DNA from 4 places in the Undibacterium sp. FW305-107 genome. Region 1 is predicted to be linked to each of the others. Evidence: predicted binding sites of a transcription regulator. Region 1 holds the regulator's gene; each other region holds the start of a gene.
The links. Region 1 encodes sigma-54, which starts transcription at its own class of promoters, with help from an activator protein. Its sites were predicted from a motif close to TGGCANGNAANCTGCTTT; they were not measured.

Region 1 (6,110 bases):
CGGTGATGATTTCACCAGTCAATCCCAGGTAAGTACCAATTTCACCATCAGTACGCGACAGGAAATAACCGCCGCCCACATCAGGGAAAAGACCAATATTCACTTCCGGCATCGCCATCTTGGTACGCTCCGTGACGATGCGCAAACGACAGTCTTCACCTGCTTGCGCAATACCCATGCCACCACCCATGACCACGCCATTCATCAGCGCGATATAGGGTTTTGGATAGAAATGAATTAAATGGTTTAAGGCATATTCTTCAGTGAAAAAATCTTCCAGCAAGGCTGAGTCACCTTTGGGTGTGGCTGTACCCACATCATAGAAAAAACGGATATCACCACCAGCACAAAATGCCTTCTCGCTGCTGCTATGGATAAACACCGCACGCACATTCTGATCATCCTGCCAGGCCAGCAAGGTCGTCGTCAGCGCTCTTACCATATCGAGAGACAGCGAGTTCAATGCTTTGGGTCTGTCGAGGGTGATGTAGCCTATATTGTTCTTGACGGAGGTAAGTACAAATTCGCTCATGGTGGTTGACTATGCAGGGTAGGGGATGAAGCTGCTATTTTAACTTTGTCAGGCTTGGTCGTCACGGGGTGTCTATGCTTATGAGGAAATAGCGTAAGGACTGCATGCTCGTTGCTGTTGGGTTTGACTTTGGGTTTGACTTTGGGTTTGATGTTGCTGTTGTTTTTGACGTTAGCAGTTCCCATGTGTCGACGCCGTTTGTGCTGTACAGAAAATGGATTAAGAAGGACCGCTGTTTGAGCGAAGCGAGTTTCGGGCCTTCCCATTTTTTGTACAGCACAAACGGGAACCCCCCCTTCAGGGGGCGACGACGCCTGGGTCGCCTTTCTTTGAATACGTTCTTTGGCGACGCAAAGAAAGTATTTCGGCTGCCGGGCCGAGACCCGGCTTGTATCCACGGAGGGTAAACGTTTTAGTCAAAGTGCCACTTGCAACAAGAGCCACGGCATATAACGAACGCCGCTGGATTCCAGCTAAAAGCACGCTGGAATGACGGTTATTATGTGTACGGATTGTCGCAGAGTAATTCAGCGAATGATGATGTAAATTATCAACATCAAAACCATTCGCCCAACAAAAAGGACGCTTTCTAGCGTCCTTGTTTTGGATGTCCACAACCCTGTTCGGGTAAGGACTGGGGTCTTATGAAGCCGATGCCGGATCAGGTATGTGCTTGATGGCGTCGTGCTGATGGTCTTGCATTTTATCTTTATGCTTGATGACCTGGCGATCCAGTTTGTCTACCAGTGCATCAATGGCCGCATACAGATCATGCGCCAGACTTTCAACGTGGATATCTTTACCGCTGATATGCAAATTAATGTCGGCTTTGTGTCGTTTTTCCTTTTCCCGGAGCTTGTCCACCGTCAGGATGACGGCGATATCAATGACCTGGTCGAAATGCCGCCTGATACGTTCTAGTTTGGTATGTACATATTCACGAATTGCAGGAGTTACTTCGACGTGGTGTCCACTGATGGTGAGATTCATACTGTGCTCCTATAGTGATGTTACTTGCTGTAACGATAAGCTCCTGGCATTTATTTGCCTTGAGCTAAATCATATATAGCAATTCAAACCGTGATTACAAGGACTGCTTACAAAGATTTACGCAAACTCACTGGGGGGATTTTGAGGGCTTCACGGTATTTGGCAACTGTCCGTCGGGCAATTACCATGCCCTGTTCACCCAGCATGTCTGCAATTTTGCTATCAGAGAGTGGGCTTTTCTGGTCTTCTGCTCCTATCAGCTGCTTGATGAGTGCACGTATCGCGGTGGAAGATGCTTCACCCCCTGTTTCCGTCGCGACATGGCTGCCGAAAAAGTACTTCAACTCAAACATGCCATGTGGGGTCAACATGTATTTTTGGGTTGTTACACGTGAGATAGTGCTCTCGTGTAATCCTAGTGTATCAGCAATTTCGCGCAAAACAAGGGGGCGCATGGCAACAGCACCGTGCGTGAAAAAATTGCGTTGCCTTTCGACTATCGCTTGTGCAACGCGCAATATGGTCTCGAAGCGTTGCCGCATATTCTTGATGAGCCAGCGTGCTTCCTGTAGTTGCGCACCCATGCCTGCCTCGCCGCGATTTTGCTTCATGATGTTGGCATACATACTGCTTACCCGCAGCCTGGGCATGACATCCTGATTCAGCATGACTTGCCAGCCGTTACCGGATTTTCTGACGATGACGTCTGGTACAACATAGTCAGATTCATCGGCAGCAAAAGCGATGCCGGGTCTGGGTTTGCACATACGGATGACCGTTTGTGCATCGCGCAAATCTTCGTCATCACAGTCGAGTATTTTCTTGAGTTTTGTGAAATCTCTTTGCGCAAATAAACTCAGTTGCGTTTCAACAATTTGCAACGCCAGCCTGCGCGTGACAAAAGCAATCTTGGGCAAGCGCCTGATTTGCAGTGCCAGGCATTCTGAAGGGCTGCGCGCACCAACACCGGCAGGGTCAAAGCTCTGCAGCATGTTCAGGGCAAAAGCCAGTTCTTCTGGTTCTACGAACAATTCCAGTGGCAAACTGGCATGTATTTCATCCAAGGTTTCAGTCAGGTAACCGTTGCTGTCAAGCGCATCTATCATCAGCTCGACCAGGGCTCGGTCACGCGGCTCGCGCAGGTTCAGGCGCATCTGTTCCAGCAGGTGTTCACGCAGGGTGACATGGGCTGCGCCCAGTTGTGGGCGGCCATCTTCATCATCGCCAGACTTGCTGCCATGCTGCACGTCATCAAAACCCCAGTCTTCTTCACTGGAGGTGGTGCTGTCATTGCTGATGACGGTTTCAGCATCAGCCGCCGCAGGTTCTGCAGACTTGTCGCTGTCGTCTCTTGCTGCGGGTGCTTCCATGCCAGCATCGGCAGAGGTGCTGCTGGTATTGATGGCACCGTCTGCCAGCAGGCGCACGGCGTGATCGAGCGGATCATCGACGCGTTCCAGCATGGGGTTATCGGTCAGCAGCGTCTCCAGCTCCTGATGCAATTCCAAAGTCGATAACTGCAATAATCGTATTGATTGCTGCAATTGCGGCGTCAGGGCCAGATGTTGTGAGGTACGTAGTTGCAGGCTTTGTTTCATGATGATTCCCGTCACATCCGGAAGTGTTCTCCGAGATAAACGCGACGTACAGATTCATTTTGTATGATGTCGTCAGGCTTGCCACTGGCAAGTACCGCACCCTGGTTGATGATATAGGCGTGATCGCAGATGCCCAGGGTCTCGCGCACATTATGGTCGGTGATCAGCACACCGATGCCGCGTTCCTTGAGGAAGCGCACAATGCGTTGAATTTCGATGACGGCAATCGGGTCAACGCCGGCAAAGGGTTCATCCAGCAAGACAAAGCGTGGGTTGGTCGCCAGCGCGCGGGCAATTTCGACACGACGGCGTTCACCACCTGAGAGTGATAGTGCTTGGCTTTCACGTATCTTTTCTATCTGCAAATCTGCCAGCAGGGCATTGAGCCTTTGCTCAATTTTCTTGGCACCGAGATATTTGCCTTCACTGTCTTTTTGCAATTCGAGTACGGCGCGGATATTGTCTTCCACCGTCAGTTTACGGAATACCGAAGCTTCCTGGGGCAGGTAAGACAGACCCAGTACTGCACGCTCATGGATAGGCAGTTGCGAGATATTCACGTCATCAATCGTGATATCCCCGGCGTCGGAAGGCACCAGGCCCACGATCATGTAAAACGAGGTGGTCTTGCCTGCGCCATTCGGCCCCAGCAAACCCACTACCTCGCCACTTTTCAATAGCAGGGAAACATCGCGCACCACCTGGCGCGCGCCATAGCGCTTTTGCAGGCCCTTGACGAGCAAGGTGCTGCTGGACTGTGCTGTCATCTTAATTAGCCTGTTTTTCTGGTTTTGGTTGCAAGATGATTTTCAGGCTGCCAGAGCCATCCACATGCTGGCCACTGGTCGAATTGGTGCCGATGAAAAAGTCATTTTTGCTGTCGTAAGACAGGTATTCGCCTTCCTGTTCCTGGGTGACCCGTTTACCTTCCAGGTAGCGCACCTTGGCCTTGGAAATGAACTTGACGATTTCTGTACTCTGATTGTATTCAGCGCGGTCAGCCTCACCATCCACCCACAGGTCCGGGCCGCCATCACGTTTCTGGCGGAAGGTGACCTTGCGGTTGCTGCCACCGGTGAGGACGACGAACTGGTCACCATTAGGCGCTTCAGTAACCACGGCATTTTCTGCCTTGACGTTGAGTGTGCCACGTACCAAAGAGACACCCTTGGACAATCTGCGCACACTGGTCTTGCCATCACTCTCGCCGTAACCGGCTTCGATGATGGTCTCTTTATTACTGTCGGCTTTTTCTGCATGGGCAGAAACGCAGGCCAGGCTCAGAAAGGCCAGGCCCAATAAGCGGGCGACGCTGAATGGTGTATTGATCATACGCATATTCGCTTTCTTCATTATTTTGTGCTGGCTTTGGGAGCCGGTTCACGCTTCTTGAGTTGAATGTGGACCTTGCTCAGCATCGCCAGGCTTTGAGTAGAATTATTGGCAATCATGCCTGTTGCTGTAGAGCTTAGTTTTCCCGTCGTGACCGAAATGGGTTTATCGGTTTTCACGATATCATCATCCGGCAATAGCAAAAGATAATCTGACTCCACGCGCACGAACTGTGAACTCAGACCCTCAGGTCTTTCCATACTGACATTGTCATGCAGATGGACTTCGTCATGTTCGCGCCTGGGTGTGACCAGTGATGATTTTTGTGACACTACAGCCAGGTCAGCACGCAGATGCAGGGGCGGCCTGTCCTGGTCAAAACTATTGATCTGCGGGTGCTTGATTTCTATATTGTCGGTACGTGGCAAATGCACGAGGCTGTCGCCGGTGATGTGGTAATTGGCCTTGCCATTATTTGACAGACGGATGAAATTGAATTTCTCCACATAGTAATCAGGTGCTGATCTGGCCGAACTGCGGTTTTGCTCATCATCGGCATGACGGCGTATGACTTCCATGACCCAGATGGTGCCCATGGTGATCACGCCCAGCAGGATCACGGCCAGCCAGATGCGGAAGCGGTCTATGGTCATTTGGGGTTTCATGTCAGATATGCTTGTAAAGCCTGTTCATATTTACCCTGGGCGCGCAGGATGAAGTCGCAGACTTCGCGCGCTGCACCCTGGCCGCCATTGGCCTTGGTGATGTATGGCACGCGCTGTTGTACTTCGGCATGGGCATTCGGTACGCTGGCTGCAAAGCCGACCCTGGTCAGTATCGGCAAATCAATCACGTCGTCACCGATAAAGCCGCATTCTTGTGCGGGAATATCCAGCCTCTCCAGCAGTCCCAGGAATGCACTCTTCTTGTCATGGACGCCCTGGCTGACGTGGCTGATGCCAAGATCAGCAGCACGCTTGCTGACGATGGCCGATTGTCTTGCGCTGATGATGGCCGTGATGATGCCTGCCTGTTGCAAGAGTTTGATACCTTGCCCGTCCAGCACATTAAAGCACTTCATCATTTCACCTTCGGGGCCAAAATACAGGCTGCCGTCGGTCAGAATACCGTCCACATCAAAGATCATGAGTCTGATCTTACTGGCCGCTGTTATGGCCTTTTCTGTTGCTATTTCTATGTCCATCAAATCACCTTGGCCCTGGTCAGGTCATGTATATGCAAGGCACCCACCAGCTTGCCGCTGTCGTCAGCGACCAGCAACTGGTTGATGCGGTAAGTTTCCATGACTTCGACAGCTTCTACCGCCAATTGTTCAGGACGTATGCGACGCGGCGCATGATTCATGACATCGGCTATGCGCAACTGGGTAAAGTCACGCGTGCCGTCCATCAGGCGACGCAAGTCGCCATCGGTGAAAATGCCCAGTACATGCTGGTGCTCATCCACCACGGCAGTCATCGCCATGCCTTTTTTGGTAATTTCGAGCAGTGCAGTTTTCAGGCTGGTTTCCGGGCCGACTTGCGGTATGGCTTCTTCAACACGCATGACATCCCTGACATGGGTCAGCAAACGGCGGCCCAGCGAGCCACCGGGGTGGGAGCGGGCAAAGTCTTCTTCACGAAAGCCGCGTGCATCCA
Region 2 (6,110 bases), on a different contig from region 1:
GTGGAAGTTACGCGCGGCCCTCAAGGTACCTTGCTGGGCAAGAATACCAGTGTGGGTGTCATCAATGTAACGACACGTCGACCTTCATTTACACCTGATGCCAGCTACTCCCTGACTTTTGGACAGAACGATACCGTGCAAGGTCGCTTCTCTGCTGGCGGCCCTATCGTCGATGATGTGCTGGCATGGCGCGGTACCCTGAGTGTCAGTAAAGGTGCTGGCGATATCACTAATCTGTACAACAAGAATATTACCTACACCAATAAAGACAGGGTTTCTGGCCGCGTGCAGTTCTTGTTGACGCCAACCAAAGATTTTAGCGCACGCATTGCCTTTGATGCCCAGCCACGCGCAGGCGAAACCACCAATGGCCGCACCATCAATACCGCAACACCAACTACCTATGCCAATGGCAGTGTGAATACTCTGAGCACAGATGCCAGTGTACGTCTGGCACGCCGCTGGTTCACACAGCAGAGCAGCTATACTTATCTGAGGGACTATCTGAATGGAGGCGGGCAAAATGCAGTCAACAATGATTACCAGCGTCCCCTGATTACCGGCAGCAATGGTGCATCTGCCGAGTTGAACTGGAACCTGGGTACGCATACGCTGACTTCGATTACTGCCTACAAAGATTACCATTTCAATGCTGTCAATGACGAAGGAACACCATTTGACATCTACCGCAATGCAGGTGGTTTCTGGAATGATTATCGCCAGGCCAGCCAGGAAATTCGTCTGACTTCTCAACCTGGTGGCAAGGTCGATTACCAGACTGGCTTGTTCTTCCTTAATGTGACCAATAGCGCGGATTATCGCCGTCAATGGGCGAATGATGCGGGTGCCTGGTTTGCCAGTGCCAGTCAGTACACCACCCTGGACAAGGATACTGCTGGCCGCTATCTGCTGCAAAACTCGCTGGATGGCTTGAACATGTCCTTTAACAGTCCGGCTGGTCTGCAAAAAATCAAAAACAAAAGTGCTGCTGCTTTTGCCCAGGCCGACTGGCATGTCAGCGATGACTTCACTTTGACCACAGGTTTGCGTTATACCTATGAGAACCGCAAAAATACTGCCTCCACGCTGCTGAAAGACTATGGCAATGCTCCCGAGCTGAACCCTGTTGCCATCAATGGTGTGCAACTGGGTGGCTTTTCATCGAATAGTGCAGGCTTGCTGAATGCCGGTAACACCGACAGCCAACTGGCCCTGGCTGATCTGGCGGCCAGCAAATACTTCGGGACAACAATCACAGGCGCAGCTGGTACTGCCTACAATAGCTTGACGACAGCACAAAAAGCCCAGGTGGCAGCCGCCAAGGCCTTGCGCCAGTCACAAATCGGGGTAGTATTCAATCCAGTGCAGGCAGAAGCTTTCAAGGGTGGTTTGCCAGCTTTCGTGATCAGTCCATCTTATAAAATCAACGACAACATCACTGGCTATGCTTCCTGGCAGTATGGTGAAAAAGCGGGTATATCCCAGGTTACCAATGGGGTATCCAATCTGGTCAAGGCAGAAAAGACCAGTGCCTTTGAATTCGGTTTGAAATCCGCCTTGCTGGACAATAAGCTGATTTTGAATGCAGCATTGTTCGTCATGGATATCAAGGATTACCAGCAAGCCGTGCGCGTGCTGGATGTGTACACCACCAATCTGAACAATGATGGCACCAACTACTACACCTCGGCCACCGGCAATGTACCAAAAGTCAGGGCGCAGGGTCTTGAAATTGACGGCGTCTACAGTGGCTTGCCCAATACCCTGGTACGTTTCTCGGGTGCTTATAACGATGCACGCTATAAGAGTTTCACTAACTCTGCCCAGCCTGCTGAAAATGGCTATACCGGCGCTGCGCCATATCGTGATGTTTCGGGTCAGGCCTTGCCGGGAGCTGCAAAATTCAGCTTTAATGTGGGCGTAGATTATCGCTTGCCAATTTTGGGTAACAGGGAATTCCATGCCAGTACGAATACCCTGTATAGCAGTAAATATAATAGCGATAATTCCTTGTCGGATTATGGCTGGATATCTGCAAAAAGCGTTACTGACATAGCGATAGGCATAGGCAGTCGCAATCAATCCTATGACCTCAGTCTGGTCGTCAAGAATGCTTTCAATGACAGTACACCTATACTGAAAACCTGGAATAGCTATACTCCTGCAGTACCGCGCTGGATAGGCGTGACATTGAGTGGCAAGCTGTAGTTTTATTCAAGCAGAACAAACTGAAGCAAAAAACCCAGGCAGATGCCTGGTTTTTTTTGTTTTGACGTTACAAAACGATACGTACTGTTGGGCCTGAAACAGGTCGCAATAGCTGCTTGTTTTTAATTCAGCAGGGTGTTTTACAAATGTTTGAAAAATAAGCAGCGAGGAAATCCTGCTGATTACGGAAGGTATATTGAAAAATCCATATTTATCAAAGACTTATATTAAATTTGGCGTGAGTTTTAATGGTGGCGCGATAGTTGCTATTGATAGTGAAAATCGTTGTTTACTAATTATTTCCAGGGAGTATTTTCATGATTAAAACCCAGCATCAGCAAGGAGCACTTGATGTATAAGTCACTCAATAAGCCACTTGCACTCGCCGTCATATTAGCTTTGTCAGGCACAGCAATCAGTTTGAGTGCTGCAGAAGACAGCAAAGTTATCGCCAAAACCCAGGCTGCTGTCGCCCAGGGCTGGGCTTACCAGCCTTTGAAAAATCCTGAACTGCCAGCAGTCAAACAAAAAGGCTGGGTACATACTCCAGTCGATAATTTCATCCTGGCACAGCTTGAAGCGAAGAGCATCAAGCCCTCGCCAGATACTGACAGGGCCAGCTTCATCCGCCGAGCTACGCTGGATACCTGGGGCGTGATACCGACACCGGAAGAGGTACAGGCTTTCGTCACAGACAAGTCTCCCAAGGCTTATGAAAAGCTGGTGGACAGGCTGCTGGCATCAACCCGCTATGGCGAGCGTTGGGGCCGTCGCTGGCTGGACCTGACCCGCTATGCTGATAGCGACGGTTTCAATGCCGATGGCACACGCCCGAATGTCTGGCGTTACCGTGATTACGTCATCAAGGCATTTAACGAAGACAAACCATATAACCGCTTCGTACAGGAACAGCTGGCCGGTGATGAGCTTTTCCCCGGCAATCAGGAAGCCCTGATTGCCACAGGCTTCCTGCGTAACTACCCGGACGAAGTCAATGCCCGTGACCTCAATCTCAAGCAAGTCGAAATTGCGACTGACCTGACAGACACAGTTGGCTCGGTCTTCCTCGCCACCACAGTAGGTTGCGCTGCCTGCCACAATCACAAGTTCGACAAAATTTCGCAAAAAGAGTATTACCAGTTGCAATCCTTTTTTGTGAATGCCAGTGCCAGCGATGACATCCTTGCTGCAACTGGCAAGCAAAAAGAAGAATATGAACTCAAGCAGGCGAAATGGGAAGCGGCCACCAAGGATATCCGTGACAAGCAGGAAGTCTTGATACGCCCCATCATCGATAAGGCAGAAGCTGACCGCCTTCTCGGCTTTGTACCCGCCACGCGTGAATCCATCACCAAGCCAGAAAATGAACGCTCTGCCTATGACCGCTGGATTTATCACCGCAATCTCTGGACCATGCAGGGCCGTACCCGCAATGCTGTTAATCAGTTGAAAACCAAGGATAAAGAAGGCTACGAAAAATACCAGAAACTGGAAGCTGAGTTGAAGAAATTTGACAACATCAAGCCCAAGCATCCTGGTTATATCTCTGCCATGACTGAGCTCGGTCATGCGGAGGCGCCACCGACTTACATATTGGCGAATGGCATCTATGACAGACATCTGGAAGAAGTACAGCCAGCCTTCCTGTCACTGTTGACCAATGAAAAACCAAATATCGTGCCGACTGCCACCTCATCTGGCCGCCGCACTGCCCTGGCTAACTGGTTGACCAGCACCACTAATCCGCTGCCTGCCCGTGTTTTTGTGAACCGCGTCTGGGCACAGTATTTTGGCCGCGGCATTGTTGAATCAGTCAGTGATTTTGGCAAGATGGGTACCAAGCCCAGCCATCCTGAATTGCTGGATTATCTGGCCAGCAATTTCATCAAGGAAGGCTGGAGCGTCAAGAAATTGAATCGTCAGATTTTATTGTCCAAGGTTTACCGTCAATCCTCTGCAGAACGTGAAGACACCAAAGTAACAGATCCGACCAACAAGTTGCTGGCATCTTTCCCAAGGCAACGTCTGGATGCAGAACAGATACGTGATTCATTGCTGTTGGCTTCTGGTTTGCTGGAAGAAAAACTCGGTGGACCCTCTGTCTTGCCACCAGTGCCGAGCAACTTCAATGCTGGCAATGCCTGGGTCACATCGACCGACCCGCATGATTACCACCGCCGCAGCGTGTATGTCTTCACCCGCAGGAATATTCCTTACCCGTTGCTGGAAACTTTTGATATGGCGAACCCGCAACTGGTACACAGCAAGCGCGATGTGACGACGACAGCGCCGCAGGCACTGGCATTGATCAATAGTGATCTGGTGTTCCAGTGGTCACAGGCATTGGCAGGCAGGGTCTTGCGTGAGGCAGGCAATAGTGAGTCGGCGCAAATCGACCGTTTGTACCAGATTCTGTATGCCCGTTTGCCAGATAAAACCGAGAAAGCGACACTGTTAGGTTTCCTCGATAACCAGGAAAAAATCACCAGGAAGCAGATTGCTGACGGCAAAAAAGTGGGTGTGCCTGAAGGTTTTGGTGAGTCAGCCGAACTCAGAAGCAATATCGACAAGCTATATAAAACTGCTTATGGACGTTCTGCAGACCGTTTCGAAAAAATCGCCTTCCTGGAATTCTTAGAAAAACAAAAGCAGGCCAAAGCTAAATCTGGCCAAGGCGATGATGATGCTGACGCCAGCAGTGCTGCAGCCAGGGACGATAGCCAGAAGCTCAACAAGGCCAGGGCTGCTGCCTTCCTCAGTCTGGTGCATGCTGCGGCGAATTCAAATGAATTCAGTTACCGGTTCTGATGCCAGGTCATCAGCTTAAGCATACAAAATAAACATACGAAAATTACGAATAGAGTGAAAAGGGAAATATCATGACCAATAAATCACGCCGCGACTTTTTGTCACATGCTGGACTTGGCTTGGGTGGCCTGGCTGCCGGGGGGCTTCTCGGAGGTGGCTTGCTGTCTGGTGCGCAGGCCGCGACATTTGATGATCCGCTAGCCTTGAAAGTCGCGCACCATGCGGCGAAAGCCAAGTCTGTCATCTGGCTGCACATGGCCGGTGCGCCAAGTACGCTGGATTTGTTTGACTACAAACCTGACCTCATCAAACTGGCAGGCCAGCCCATGCCAGATTCATTTTCCAAAAATCTTAAGACCGCGACTGACGGTGGTGTCGGTGCCCTGTATGCGACAAAACGCACGTGGAAACAGCATGGCGAAAGTGGTGCCTGGTTTTCTGACCTGGTACCGAATATCGCCAAGCAGGCGGATGATATCTGTTTCATCAAAGGCAGCAAGACTGAAGGTAGCACCCACGTGATTTCTTCCTTGAAATTGCATACCAGCGCCCTGACGCCTGGCCGCCCAGCATTGGGTGCCTGGATCACTTATGGCCTTGGCAGCGCCAATCCTGACCTGCCCAGCTTCGTCGTTTTGCCAACCGGTTATGACAATAGCGGCGGTGGCCGTGGCCAGACGATCTGGAGTTCCGGTTTCTTGCCAGCGACTTATCAGGGTACGGCTTTCCGTCAGGGTGATTCACCCATCCTGCATCTGGACAGGCCAGCCGTGGTGTCATCTGCCGAGCAAAAAAATACCCTGGACCTGATACGCAAGCTGAATGCACAGCATGCCTCACGCTATCCATCTGACAGTGAACTGGAGGCGCGTAACCGCTCCTATGATCTGGCCTACCGCATGGAATCATCTGCACCTGAAGCAGTCGATCTGAACAAGGAGAGTAAAGAGACCAAAGCGGCTTATGGTCTCGATGATGACGCAACCAAGGACTATGGCACCAATCTCTTGCGTGCGCGTCGCCTGGTGGAACGTGGTGTGCGTTTTATCCATGTCATTTCAGGGTCCAATGACAAAACCTATGGCAGCTGGGAT
Region 3 (6,110 bases), on a different contig from region 1:
GTCTTGACGCGCTTGTCCATTTTCATGGCCAGTTCAAGATTCTCAAATACGCTATGTTGCTCAAAGACCGTGGGGCGCTGGAACTTGCGGCCTATCCCGGCATGGGCAATATCCACTTCGCTCATGCGCGTCAGGTCCATGGTCTGGCCAAAGAATGCAGTGCCAGATGTGGGCCTGGTTTTACCAGTGATCACATCCATCATCGTGGTTTTGCCAGCGCCATTGGGGCCGATGATGCAACGCAGTTCGCCCACCGAGATATCCAGGTTCAGATTATTGATAGCCTTGAAGCCATCAAATGACACCACAATATCTTCCAGATAGAGGATGGCGCCGTGGGTGGTGTCCACACCTTCCGGTTTGATGCGGCCATAAGACACGCCCTGGTCACCAGTAGCCCCCTCGTACTGCTGCCCTGGTCGCAAGACGCCACTCATCATATAAGAAGTCATGCTGGCTCCCGCTGTTTTTTGAACTTGCTCACCAGGCCCAATACGCCCTGCTGCATGAACAAGGTCACCAGTATGAACAGCAAGCCCAAGGCATACAGCCACAAATCAGGGAAAGCGGCAGTGAACCAGCTCTTCAGACCATTCACGGTAAAGGCACCAATAATAGGCCCCAGCAAAGTACCGCGTCCGCCTACTGCTGCCCAGATCACCATTTCTATGGAATTGGCTGGCGACATTTCAGACGGGTTGATGATGCCAACCTGAGGCACATACAAGGCACCGGCAATACCGCAAATTATGGCCGACAAGGTCCAGACAAACAGCTTGAACCACAAGGGGTTATAACCGATGAACATCAACCGCGATTCTGAATCACGTACAGCTTGCAGCACACGCCCTAACTTGGAAGTGACTATCCAGCGACACAGGAACAAAGCCGACAATAAGATCAGCAAGGTAATCAGGTACAAAGCTGCCTTGGTACCTGGCGCAGTGATAGTAAAACCCAGAATGCGCTTGAAGTCGGTAAAGCCATTATTGCCGCCAAAGCCCGTATTATTTCGGAAGAACAGCAGCATGAAGGCAAACGTCATGGCCTGGGTGATGATGGAGAAATACACACCTTTGATGCGTGAGCGAAAGGCAAAAAAACCAAAGATAAAAGCCAGTACCCCAGGCACCAGTACCACCAGCGCCATGCAATACCAGAAGCTGTCTGTCATGGACCAATACCAGGGATAGGTTTTCCAGTCCAGGAAAACCATGAAGTCTGGCAGATTGCTTTGATAGACACCGTCACGGCCTATGGCACGCATCAGGTACATGCCATGTGCATAGGCACCCAATGCAAAGAATACTCCATGTCCCAAGGACAAAATTCCGGTATAACCCCATACCAGATCAAGTGCCAGCGCAGCCAGGGCATAGCACATGAACTTGCCAACCAGAGCTATCGTGTAGCTGGAAATATGCAGGGCATGGTCAGCGGGAAAACTCAGGTTAAGGATAGGCAGCAATAATGCGATCACAGCACACACCAATATGCCTGTCCATGCAGGCTTGGAAAACAGCCCCTTTGCTGTTGCAATCGTCGTAGTCGCACTCATTCCACACTCCTGCCTTTGAGCGCAAACAAGCCTTGCGGTCTGCGTTGTATGAAAATGATGATGAATACCAGGATGACGATCTTGGCCATGACAGCACCTGCTACTGGCTCCAGAAATTTATTCACTTCGCCCAGGCCAAAAGCCGCAATCACGGTGCCAGCCAACTGCCCTACCCCGCCAAGCACCACGACCATGAAAGAATCGACGATATAGTTTTGCCCCAGGTCAGGGCCGACATTGCCCAATTGCGACAAGGCCACTCCCCCCAGACCTGCAATGCCAGAGCCCAAACCAAAAGTCAGCATGTCTATCTTGCCGGTTGCCACACCTACGCAATCAGCCATGCGGCGATTTTGTGTCACGGCACGTACGAATAAGCCCAGACGTGTCTTGTTCAGGATCAGCCAGACTGCCAGCACGACGAACAAGGCAAAGAAGATAATGATGATACGGTTATAAGACAGCACCAGCGAACCCAGCACTGTGATACCACCCGACATCCAGGAAGGATTCGCAACCTCGACATTTTGCGCACCAAAAATCGAACGCACTGCCTGCATCAAGATCAGGCTGATGCCCCAGGTGCACAACAGGGTTTCCAGCGGTCGACCATATAACCAGCGTATGACCGTTCTTTCCAGCAAAATACCAACGGCGGCAGAAACCAGGAAAGCCGCGGGCAGAGCCAGCAACAAATAAGCATCCACAGCACCAGGCACGAATTTTCGGAACAGCATCTGGCAGACATAGGTAGTGTAAGCACCTATCATCAGCAATTCGCCATGCGCCATATTGATGATGCCCATCAGGCCAAAGGTGATTGCCAGACCCAATGCAGCCAGCAACAGCACGCTGCCCAGCGATACTCCATAGAACAGATTACCGAAAAATTCCATGCGCGCCAGGCGGCCATCAATGGCATTCAGGGTATTGGCGGCTTCCAACCGTATGCTAGCATCGGCTTCGTTGTAACTGCCATCAGGATTTTGTGCGAGCATTTTTTGCAGCACAGGTTTTAAATTGGGGTTGGGGCTATCCAGCAAAGCCTTGACGGCAGCCTTGCGCACCACCGGGTCACTGGCCTGCAAATTGGCGGTGGCAATCAACATTTGCAGACGGGATTTGATTTCGCTATCATTTTCTTTCAGATAGGCTTTGTTCAGCAAGGGCAATTGTTCTGGCGTTGCTTCTTTTTCCAATGCAGTTGCTGCGACCAGGCGGGTATTTTTGTCCGGTGAAAATAATCTCAGGCCTGACAGCGCACTATCGAGTGCGGCACGCAGGCGGTTATTGATGGTGATTGCTTCTGCATCATCCGGCAGTTTTTGCATTTTCCCATTGCTAAGGTCTTTTGCCTGCTCACCATCGACCAGGTAAACAGCGACGTCCCTGGCAAACAATTGTTCATTTTTGAGTGCAGTCAATACTTCCACAGCCTCTTCATTGCCCAGGGCCGCAATGGAGTTGACGGCGGTAATACGTGCATCAGGATCTTCACCCGCCAGCGCCCGCAAGAGCTTGCCATCAATAGCCGCGTGCACTGTCAGGCTGAACACGAGCAAGATTATGCCCGCGCAGATTTTACGAAATATCATAGGCAACCAGGTCAGGGATGGAAAATCCGGAACAGTACTCAGGGCGAACATGCATATGCCCTGAGTATCTGCATCATTCCTTAAATATCACTCCTTGAATTACAGCTTTTGCTTACCTTCATTGCCCGGGATGAAAGGGCTCCATGGTTGCGCACGGATAGGTGTCTTGGTTTTGTAGACGACGCTGAACTGACCGTCAGCCTTGATCTCGCCTATCATGACTGGCTTGTGCAGGTGATGATTGGTTTTATCCATCGTCAATTCAAAACCGGATGGCGCCTTGAAAGTTTGCCCACCCATGGCGGCTATGACTTTATCAGTATCTGTGGATTTGGCTTTTTCAACGGCCTGCTTCCACATATACATGCCTACATAAGTCGCTTCCATAGGGTCATTGGTCACCACTGTCGCAGCATTAGGCAGTTTTTTGGCGACTGCATAGTCTTTCCATTTTTTGATGAATTCAGTATTCACCGGGTTTTTCACAGACTGAAAGTAATTCCAGGCTGCCAGGTGGCCGACCAGTGGCTTGGTGTCGACACCGCGCAACTCTTCTTCGCCAACAGAGAAGGCGACAACAGGTACATCCGTCGCCTTCAGGCCAGCATTGCCGAGTTCTTTATAGAATGGGACATTGGAGTCACCATTGATGGTAGAGATAACCGCAGTCTTGCCACCCGCAGCAAACTTCTTGATATTGGCAACGATAGTCTGGTAATCAGAATGGCCAAATGGGGTATAGACCTCATCGATGTCAGTATCCTTGACACCCTTGCTATGCAAGAAGGCGCGCAGGATTTTGTTGGTGGTGCGCGGGTACACATAATCTGTACCCAGCAAGACAAAGCGCTTGGCGCCGCCACCCTCTTTCGACATCAGGTATTCAGTCGCTGGAATAGCTTGCTGGTTAGGTGCAGCGCCAGTGTAGAAAACATTTTTCTCCAGCTCTTCACCTTCATATTGAACCGGATAAAACAGCAGGCTATTGAGTTCCTTGAAGACCGGCAAAACTGATTTACGCGACACCGATGTCCAGCAACCAAACACGACGGATACCTTGTCTTGCGATACCAGTTGGCGGGCTTTTTCTGCAAACAGCGGCCAGTTGGAGGCCGGATCAACGATCACCGCTTCCAATTTTTTGCCCATGACACCGCCCTTGGCATTGATTTCATCTATCGTCATCAGGGCCACATCTTTGAGCGATGTCTCCGAGATCGCCATAGTGCCAGACAGGGAATGCAGAATGCCGACCTTGATGGTATCGGCGGCTTGTGCTTGCGTGAGCCAGCCAGAAGCGGCCAGGGTCATTGCGGCAACAGCAGTTGCTTTCAAAACAGTACGACGTGACATGTTTTCTCCTGATAGTGGTGAGGTCATGGAAAGAAAAACCGAACTTCCACCAAGGCAGGTAGCAGATAACGTGCCAACTGTTAAAAACAAAAAAAACGAATCCCGCACGTAAGTAATTCAGTCGCTGCAAATCCGGTCTGGATAGATACGCAGGACGTCAGCCAAGACTTCAATAAGCGAAATTTACTAACTATTCCAGTGCATGTGAACTATGAAAACATCAGAAATAATTGACGAAAATGATGCAAAAATAACTTTAAAATATGCCAATTCCACTTTTCGGTGCGTTTGCGCGCTGAAATTGTGCAGAAAATAAGATCATTTTCTTTCGCATGGTTTTACCTGGAAACTAAGCAAAACAAAAAAAGTGCCAATTGAAAACATATCAAAAAGCAACAATCGATTCAAAAATAATTTTCTTTCATATGATGTAAGTCCATGTTTTATTGGACTTAATTCATAAGTTATTAGTAAAAATATGGAATTTTCAGGATATTTATCCGGGGCAGAGCTAAAACATATAAAACCTGATTGAAAAAAATAGCACTTTACATACTTGTTGCTCTAATATGTAGATATAAGGGAATTTTAAAAAAAGCAATATTTCTATTGGTTTTTTCCTAATGGTGGTCATGGTGAATCAATTTGATGAATTCAGTGTTCTACCGGCGGCTAATGCCGCCCCACAGCCCGCCTCGGTCGTAGGCATTTCCACGGATGCCAGGCTGCAATACCTGATCGACAATACCCCAGCCATCATCTATAGCAGCGTACCTACGGGTGATTTCAAAATGACTTTTGTCAGTAACAATGCCTTGCATGTGCTTGGCTACCATCCTGATGAAATGGTTGCTGACCCTAATTTTTGGTTTGAGCATATACACCCTAGTGATGTACCTGAGATTTTCTCCAGCATTGCCAAATTGTTTACCGAAGGTGAAAGAACCTACGAATATCGCTTCATGAGCCGCAGCGGCCAGTATGTATGGATGCACGACATGCTGAGGCTGATACGCGACAAGGATGGCAATCCTGTTGAAGTTGTGGGTTCATTGACCGACATCACCAAACGCAAGGAGATGGAAGCAGCTCTGTTCAAGAAAGGTGAAGAACAGCAGCTTTTAATAAAAAAACTGCAAGAAGCTCACGAACAGTTATTGCAATCAGAAAAAATGGCTTCAGTCGGCCAACTAGCCGCTGGTATCGCTCATGAAATTAATAATCCCATAGGTTTTATCAATTCAAATATCGGTAGTTTGCAAAACTACGTAGAAAAATTATTTGAAGTCATCAATCAGTATGAGGATTTAATACAGCAACAGTCCCCGCCAGCTGCCGTCAGCAAAATGGACGAATTAAAAGAAAAGGCGGACCTGGAATTTTTAAAGGAAGACATACAGGACCTGGTGCGCGAATCCATGGATGGACTCAAACGCGTGAAAGATATCGTGCAGTCTCTGAAGGATTTTTCCCATGTCGGCGAAACAGACTGGCAGGAAGCTGATTTGCACCAGGGAATAGACAGCACCCTGAACATCGTCAAAAACGAGATCAAATACAAAGCCAATGTTGTCAAAGAATATGGCCAGGTTCCTTTGGTGAAA
Region 4 (6,110 bases), on a different contig from region 1:
CGCCAGCGTAAACCCTCAGAAATAGAACAAATGCAGGCCAGCCACAGACGTGGTGACAGCCTGGAAAAGCGGCTTGGGGAAGGGGCTAAGCGGGCAGAAAAGAAAGATTGCCTGAAGGCTTATTCGGGAATAGGCTTGCTGGCTGTCATCCCATTGGCGGTTAGCACCGTTGTGGACACAGGATGCAAATGGTAATGCTGTTGCCAGCTCGGCTATAATGCCGGATTCCGCAATGTGAACAAGGCTGGCACGGAAAGACCAGGACTATCTTGCTCAGGCAACGGCGAGAGATGCAATACCGCCCTACCCATTAATTATGCTGGTTCTTTGTGCTGTTGATTTGTTGTTGACTTGTTGTCGTTTGTTGCATGTTTAATGTCGAGACGGCAATTTTCATTTTTAATCTGGATCATTCATGAAAAAAACTTCTTATCTGTTCGCCGCCATGCTGCTGGCCGCACTTGGCTCTGGCTTCTCTCCCGTGACTGTGAATGCCGTTCAGGCACAAGAAGCGGCTGATCCTGCCAAGCAGCAAACAGTACGTCCAGAAATGGGCAAACCACTTAATGAAATCATGGAGTTGGTGACTGCGAAGCAATTTCCACAGGCACTGGAGAAGCTGGTCGTGCTGGAAGCGATGGAGAAAAAAACTCCTTTTGAAAATTTTGCACTGAATCGCATACGCGCAGTCATTGGTTCCAGCACCAATGACTCTGTCATGATGGTCAAGGCGATGGAAGCCATGATCGCCAGCGAATTCTTGAAAGAATCAGAAAAACAGCATTTCACTGAAGCAGTTGCAGGCACACTGTTTAATGAAAAGAAATATGCCGAATCCCGCGAGTGGGCAAAGCGCAGGCTGGCAAAAGATCCTGGCAATGCAGGCATGAGTAACCTGGTCGCCCGTTCCTATTATCTGGAAAATGACTATGCCAATACTATCAAGGTATTGAATGTGCAAATGGCAGAAGACGACAAGGCGCAGCGCAAAACGACAGAAGAAAATCTGCGTCTGCTGACCAGCAGCTATCAACAACTCAAGGATTGGGATGGCTATACAGTAGCACTGGAACGCATGGTCGCACTGTATCCAAAACCAGAATTCTGGGCTGACCTGCTGTATCGTGTCACCAAGAAAACCGGTTTTTCTGACCGCTTGTTGCTGGACTACTATCGCCTGCTGATCCTGAATGACAAATTTGAGGACGGCGCCCAGTTTGTCGATATGGCAGAGCTGGCCTTGCTGGCCGGTTTGCCTGTTGAAGCCAAAACTGCGATTGATGCTGGCTATGCCGCAAACTTGCTGGGTACTGGCAAAGAAGCTGCAAAACACAAGCAATTGCGCGACCGCGTCAACAAACAGGCGGCTGATGACGTCAAGAGCCTGGATGCTGGTGAAGCAGCCGCAAAAAATGCTAAAACCGGTATCGGTATGGTCAACATCGGTTACAACTATGTGGTTAACGGTCAGTACGACAAAGGCCTGGCATTGATGGAACAGGGTATTGCAAAGGGTGGTCTGAAATCTCCTGATGAAGCAAAACTGCATCTGGGTATGGCTTATCTGAAAGCAGGCAAGCGCGATAAGGCAGTTGAAACCCTGAAGTCAGTACAAGGCCGTGATGGTTCTGGTGATCTGGCACGTTTGTGGTTGCTGGTACCTGCAGATAAATTTGCACCTGCTGCAAAATAAGCTGACGGATATCTTCTTGGTTCGAATATCTACGCCACCTGCGGGTGGCGTATTTTTTTGTCCTGCATATAATAATGTAATCAAATGCAGGCAGATAAAAAAAGGCTGTTTTGCACAATGCAAAACAGCCTGTCAAATTCAGGACCGCAAGCTCTGATTACGGTACTGACGGTACTCCTTTGGATACTTCTTAATTACCCGGCCTTATCGGTGTAGCAGAGACAGGCCGGGCAAAAACTTTTTCATCAGATCATGAATCAAATCAAGAGTGGTATGCAGACTCACCATGGCTGGTGATGTCCAGACCTTCACGTTCTTCATCTTCCGGTACACGCAGACCAACCACCAGATCAACCAGTTTGTAAGCCACGAAGGACACGACGCCTGACCAGATGATGGTCGTGCCTACTGCTGTTGCTTGCGTCATGACCTGGCCAAAAATATCGTAAGGATCAGCCGACATTTTGTTGGTGACATAGTCAAATATACCCTGGCCGCCGAGAGATGGTGCAGCAAACACACCTGTCAACAAGGCACCCAGGATACCGCCGACGCCATGCACGCCAAACACGTCAAGGGAATCATCTGCACCCAGCAAGCGCTTCAGACCATTCACACCCCACAGGCAGATGATTCCTGCCAGCAGACCGATGATCAGGGCACCCATAGGGCCGACAAAACCACAAGCTGGCGTAATCGCGACCAGACCAGCTACCGCACCGGATGCACCACCCAGCATGGAAGGCTTGCCCTTGGACATCCACTCACCAAATACCCATGACACAGTTGCTGCAGCCGTTGCCAGCAAAGTATTGATGAACGCCAGTGCTGCGACATCGCCTGCTTCCAGAGCGGAACCGGCATTGAAACCAAACCAGCCCACCCACAACAGGGATGCACCTATCATCGTCATTGTCAGGGAGTGAGGTGCCATGGATTCTTTACCGTAGCCCACACGTTTGCCTATCAGATAAGCACCAACCAGGCCAGCGACCGCAGCATTGATATGCACGACGGTACCACCAGCGAAGTCCAGCGCGCCTTTTTGGAACAGGAAACCAGCTTTGGCAGTTTCTGTCGCCAGCGTTGCTGCATCCTTGATTGCATCAGGGCCAGTCCAGAACCAGACCATGTGAGCGACAGGCAGGTAGCTGAAGGTGAACCACAAGACCACGAACAAGAGAACTGCAGTGAACTTTGCACGCTCTGCAAACGCGCCGATGATCAGGCCACAAGTGATGGCTGCAAATGTCGCCTGGAAGGCTACATAGGCAAACTCAGGTATCACTACACCTTTGCTGAATGTCGCTGCAGTACCGAATGTTGCCTTGGCCGGATCCCAGATCCCTTTCAGGAACAGACGGTCAAACGAGCCGATGAATTTGCCACCTTCGGTAAATGCCAGTGAATAACCGTAGATACACCACAAAACCACAATCACTGCGAAGATCATGAAGACCTGCATCAGGATAGACAACATGTTCTTGGAACGAACCAGGCCACCGTAGAACAGGGCAAGGCCAGGAATGGTCATCAGGATGACCAGCAAAGTAGCAACCATCATCCAGGCAGTATCGCCTTTATTTGGCGTAGGTGCCGGTGCTGCCGGTGCGGCGGCACTGGCAGCAGCCGGATCAGCCGCCGCTGGGGCAGAGGCTGGTGCAACCGGTGCAACTACTGCTGCAGAGGCCGCAGGTGCCGAGGCACTGGCCGAAGCAGTCACCGCAGCAGCAGACGCTGCCGCTGGTTCAGCTTTGGCCGATGCATCCTGCGCTGATGCTACAGATGTAAAACCGACTGTGACCAGCAAAGCGGCCCCTGCCAGCATGTTCTTCAACAGTTTTTTCATGTGAACTCCCTGGTAGGCTATCAGAGTGCGTCGTTGCCGGTTTCACCGGTACGAATACGCACAACTTGTTGCAAGTCATAGACAAAAATCTTGCCGTCACCAATCTTGCCGGTGCGGGCTGCGGTTTCTATCGCTTCGATAGCGCGATCAACAATCGCATCATCCACAGCAGCTTCAATTTTTGTCTTTGGCAGGAAGTCGACAACATACTCTGCACCACGGTACAGTTCTGTATGGCCTTTCTGACGGCCAAAGCCCTTCACCTCGGTCACGGTGATCCCTTGTACGCCTATGGTGGATAGCGCCTCGCGGACCTCATCCAGCTTAAAAGGCTTGATAATTGCAGTAATCAGTTTCATGCTCGCCTCGATTTTTTTAAAATGTTTTAACTGCAGACAATACCAAAGTAGTTTTGCCTGTGAACTTGCCCGCTGGCGTGACATACAGTTTTTTCTCTGCATTCGTGCCCAGCGCTGCGATACCAAAATTCACACCAAAAAACTCCTTATTCACACCGATTTTCCAATCGGAATAAGAGTACGCACCATTGTTCTTGATGGTTTGATGACCAGCGTGCAAAGCCAGCGTGTAACCTTCAGGCAACTCAATGTTTGCACCAATATCCAGATAACCGCTGTTCTTGCTATCGATAAAACCGAACAGGTTGGTGACCGAGTGTGAATACTTGATATATGCAGGCCCCATGCCTAACTGGCCGTAAATTTCTGTGGTGTTGGCATCAGCAAAACCGGCGACCTTGTTCAGCCCATTGGATGGGTAGATATAAGTCAGGACACCAACATCATAAGAAACATCTTTGGTGATCTCGCCCTTTTTACCGGCGTAGATATCCCATTCAAGGTCACCACCACCGCCTGCATCCTTGGTCCATTTGATCGTTGACAACCATGTGCCAGCATAAAAGCCGCTAGGGTTATTCACATAATCAGCGCCGCCCTGCAAAGCTGGATCAAGACGCGATTGCGCAATCGCACGATAACGGTATTCGCTGACGACGCCAATGTTGAAGCTGACTTCATTGTCTGGTTTGGCTTCTGGCTTGGCATCTTCTGCATGGGCAAAACCACCAAAGAATGTTGTGGCTACAGCAGCGGCGATTACTAGTTTTTTCATTGCGCTTCCCCCTAATGATTAAGATTTGATTTGATTGAACTCTGGGCAGAATCTGTTTTCAGCATGTGGTGGCCAACAATCACTGCCACTCGCTACCACTTGCCCGGTCAGACTCTTAAATTCTTATTTCCCTTTCCTGTTAGCAGGAGTCGTGCCAACCATGGCTGTCACGCCAATAAATTGAATGTGCAGCACAGCACCCAGAGTGTATTAATATGCATACAGCCAGATAAACTCTGCGTCCCGCCTGTTTTTTATATTGCGCCGCAATACCAGTCGTGGTTTGGGCAAGATGCGCTATCATTGCTCCATAGGTAAAATAGCAAGCGAAAAAATCCACATTGCGCACCAATTTCGGGCATGACCGATTTCGCACAAAAAAGTGGCAAAGCATGATTTGCACCATAAATGTGCAATTACAAGATAGAGGATAAAAATGGATAAGCAAAATTTCTTTAATGACATGCAAGCCAAGATCAGCCAGGCACTGGAAAACTCACCTGCCAAGGACATAGAAAAGAATGTCAAAGCCATGATGAGCCAGGGATTTTCCAAGCTGGACCTCGTCACTCGCGAAGAATTTGATATCCAGGCACAAGTCCTGGCCAAGACCCGCGCCAAACTGGAAGCCCTGGAAGCCAGGGTCGCTGCACTGGAAGCACAGCAAAAAGACGATTAAGTACCAGACCGCATGTCACTCGCCGTACTCAAAAGCCGCGCCCTGAATGGTATGGATGCGCCACAGGTGACTGTGGAAGTGCATCTGGCAAATGGCCTGCCAGCCTTCACTATCGTCGGACTGCCAGAAACCGAAGTCAAAGAATCCAAGGACAGGGTCAGGGCTGCATTGCAAAACGCCCGCTTTGAATTCCCGAATAAACGCATCACTGTGAACCTGGCACCTGCTGATTTGCCCAAGGAATCTGGCCGCTTTGATTTGCCCATCGCACTGGGTATTTTGGCCGCATCCGGGCAAATCCCGGGAGATGCGCTGGAACAGTATGAGTTTGCTGGCGAACTCTCGCTGTCAGGTGAATTGCGGCCCATACGTGGCGCGCTGGCCATGACGTTTGCGATTTGCAAAAGCCAGCAGCACTCTGCACAGGAACCCGCCTTCATTTTGCCACGCGCGAATGCGGACGAAGCGGCACTGGTCAGCGACGCCGCCATCTACCCTGCAGATTCGCTACTACAGGTATGTGCTCACTTCGCTGGTGTGGATGGAGAGCAAAGACTGGTACGCCACCGCCCCGCCTCCAGACCCAGGCGGCCACAGTACGCCGATTTTGCCGAAGTCAAAGGCCAGTTACAGGCCAAACGGGCTCTGGAAGTGGCGGCGGCAGGATCGCATTCAGTTTTGTTGATGGGGCCACCGGGTACAGGAAAATCAATGCTGGCCGCCCGCTTCCCCGGCATTTTGCCTACCATGACAGA

Region 2: AC3WQT_RS08025 (DUF1549 and DUF1553 domain-containing protein) is a predicted target of sigma-54. The motif match lies at 2,461-2,478, and genes of this name have one in related genera.
Region 3: urtA (urea ABC transporter substrate-binding protein) is a predicted target of sigma-54. The motif match lies at 4,565-4,582, and genes of this name have one in related genera.
Region 4: AC3WQT_RS10545 (TorF family putative porin) is a predicted target of sigma-54. The motif match lies at 4,816-4,833, and genes of this name have one in related genera.

The regions. Positions count from the first base shown of each region.
Region 1 is NZ_JBYTAV010000007.1:219,176-225,285, forward strand. It holds gene AC3WQT_RS17055 (enoyl-CoA hydratase/isomerase family protein) at 1-532, opposite strand, end outside; gene hpf (ribosome hibernation-promoting factor, HPF/YfiA family) at 1,175-1,522, opposite strand; gene AC3WQT_RS17065 (RNA polymerase factor sigma-54) at 1,630-3,120, opposite strand; gene lptB (LPS export ABC transporter ATP-binding protein) at 3,132-3,887, opposite strand; gene lptA (lipopolysaccharide transport periplasmic protein LptA) at 3,889-4,473, opposite strand; gene lptC (LPS export ABC transporter periplasmic protein LptC) at 4,473-5,117, opposite strand; gene AC3WQT_RS17085 (KdsC family phosphatase) at 5,114-5,656, opposite strand; gene AC3WQT_RS17090 (KpsF/GutQ family sugar-phosphate isomerase) at 5,656-6,110, opposite strand, start outside.
Region 2 is NZ_JBYTAV010000003.1:203,717-209,826, forward strand. It holds gene AC3WQT_RS08020 (TonB-dependent receptor domain-containing protein) at 1-2,208, shown strand, start outside; gene AC3WQT_RS08025 (DUF1549 and DUF1553 domain-containing protein) at 2,560-5,016, shown strand; gene AC3WQT_RS08030 (DUF1501 domain-containing protein) at 5,088-6,110, shown strand, end outside.
Region 3 is NZ_JBYTAV010000005.1:441,425-447,534, forward strand. It holds gene urtD (urea ABC transporter ATP-binding protein UrtD) at 1-437, opposite strand, end outside; gene urtC (urea ABC transporter permease subunit UrtC) at 449-1,558, opposite strand; gene urtB (urea ABC transporter permease subunit UrtB) at 1,555-3,153, opposite strand; gene urtA (urea ABC transporter substrate-binding protein) at 3,253-4,506, opposite strand; gene AC3WQT_RS13770 (ATP-binding protein) at 5,139-6,110, shown strand, end outside.
Region 4 is NZ_JBYTAV010000004.1:214,835-220,944, forward strand. It holds gene AC3WQT_RS10525 (hypothetical protein) at 1-195, shown strand, start outside; gene AC3WQT_RS10530 (tetratricopeptide repeat protein) at 416-1,693, shown strand; gene AC3WQT_RS10535 (ammonium transporter) at 1,956-3,542, opposite strand; gene AC3WQT_RS10540 (P-II family nitrogen regulator) at 3,563-3,901, opposite strand; gene AC3WQT_RS10545 (TorF family putative porin) at 3,918-4,676, opposite strand; gene AC3WQT_RS10550 (accessory factor UbiK family protein) at 5,113-5,355, shown strand; gene AC3WQT_RS10555 (YifB family Mg chelatase-like AAA ATPase) at 5,368-6,110, shown strand, end outside.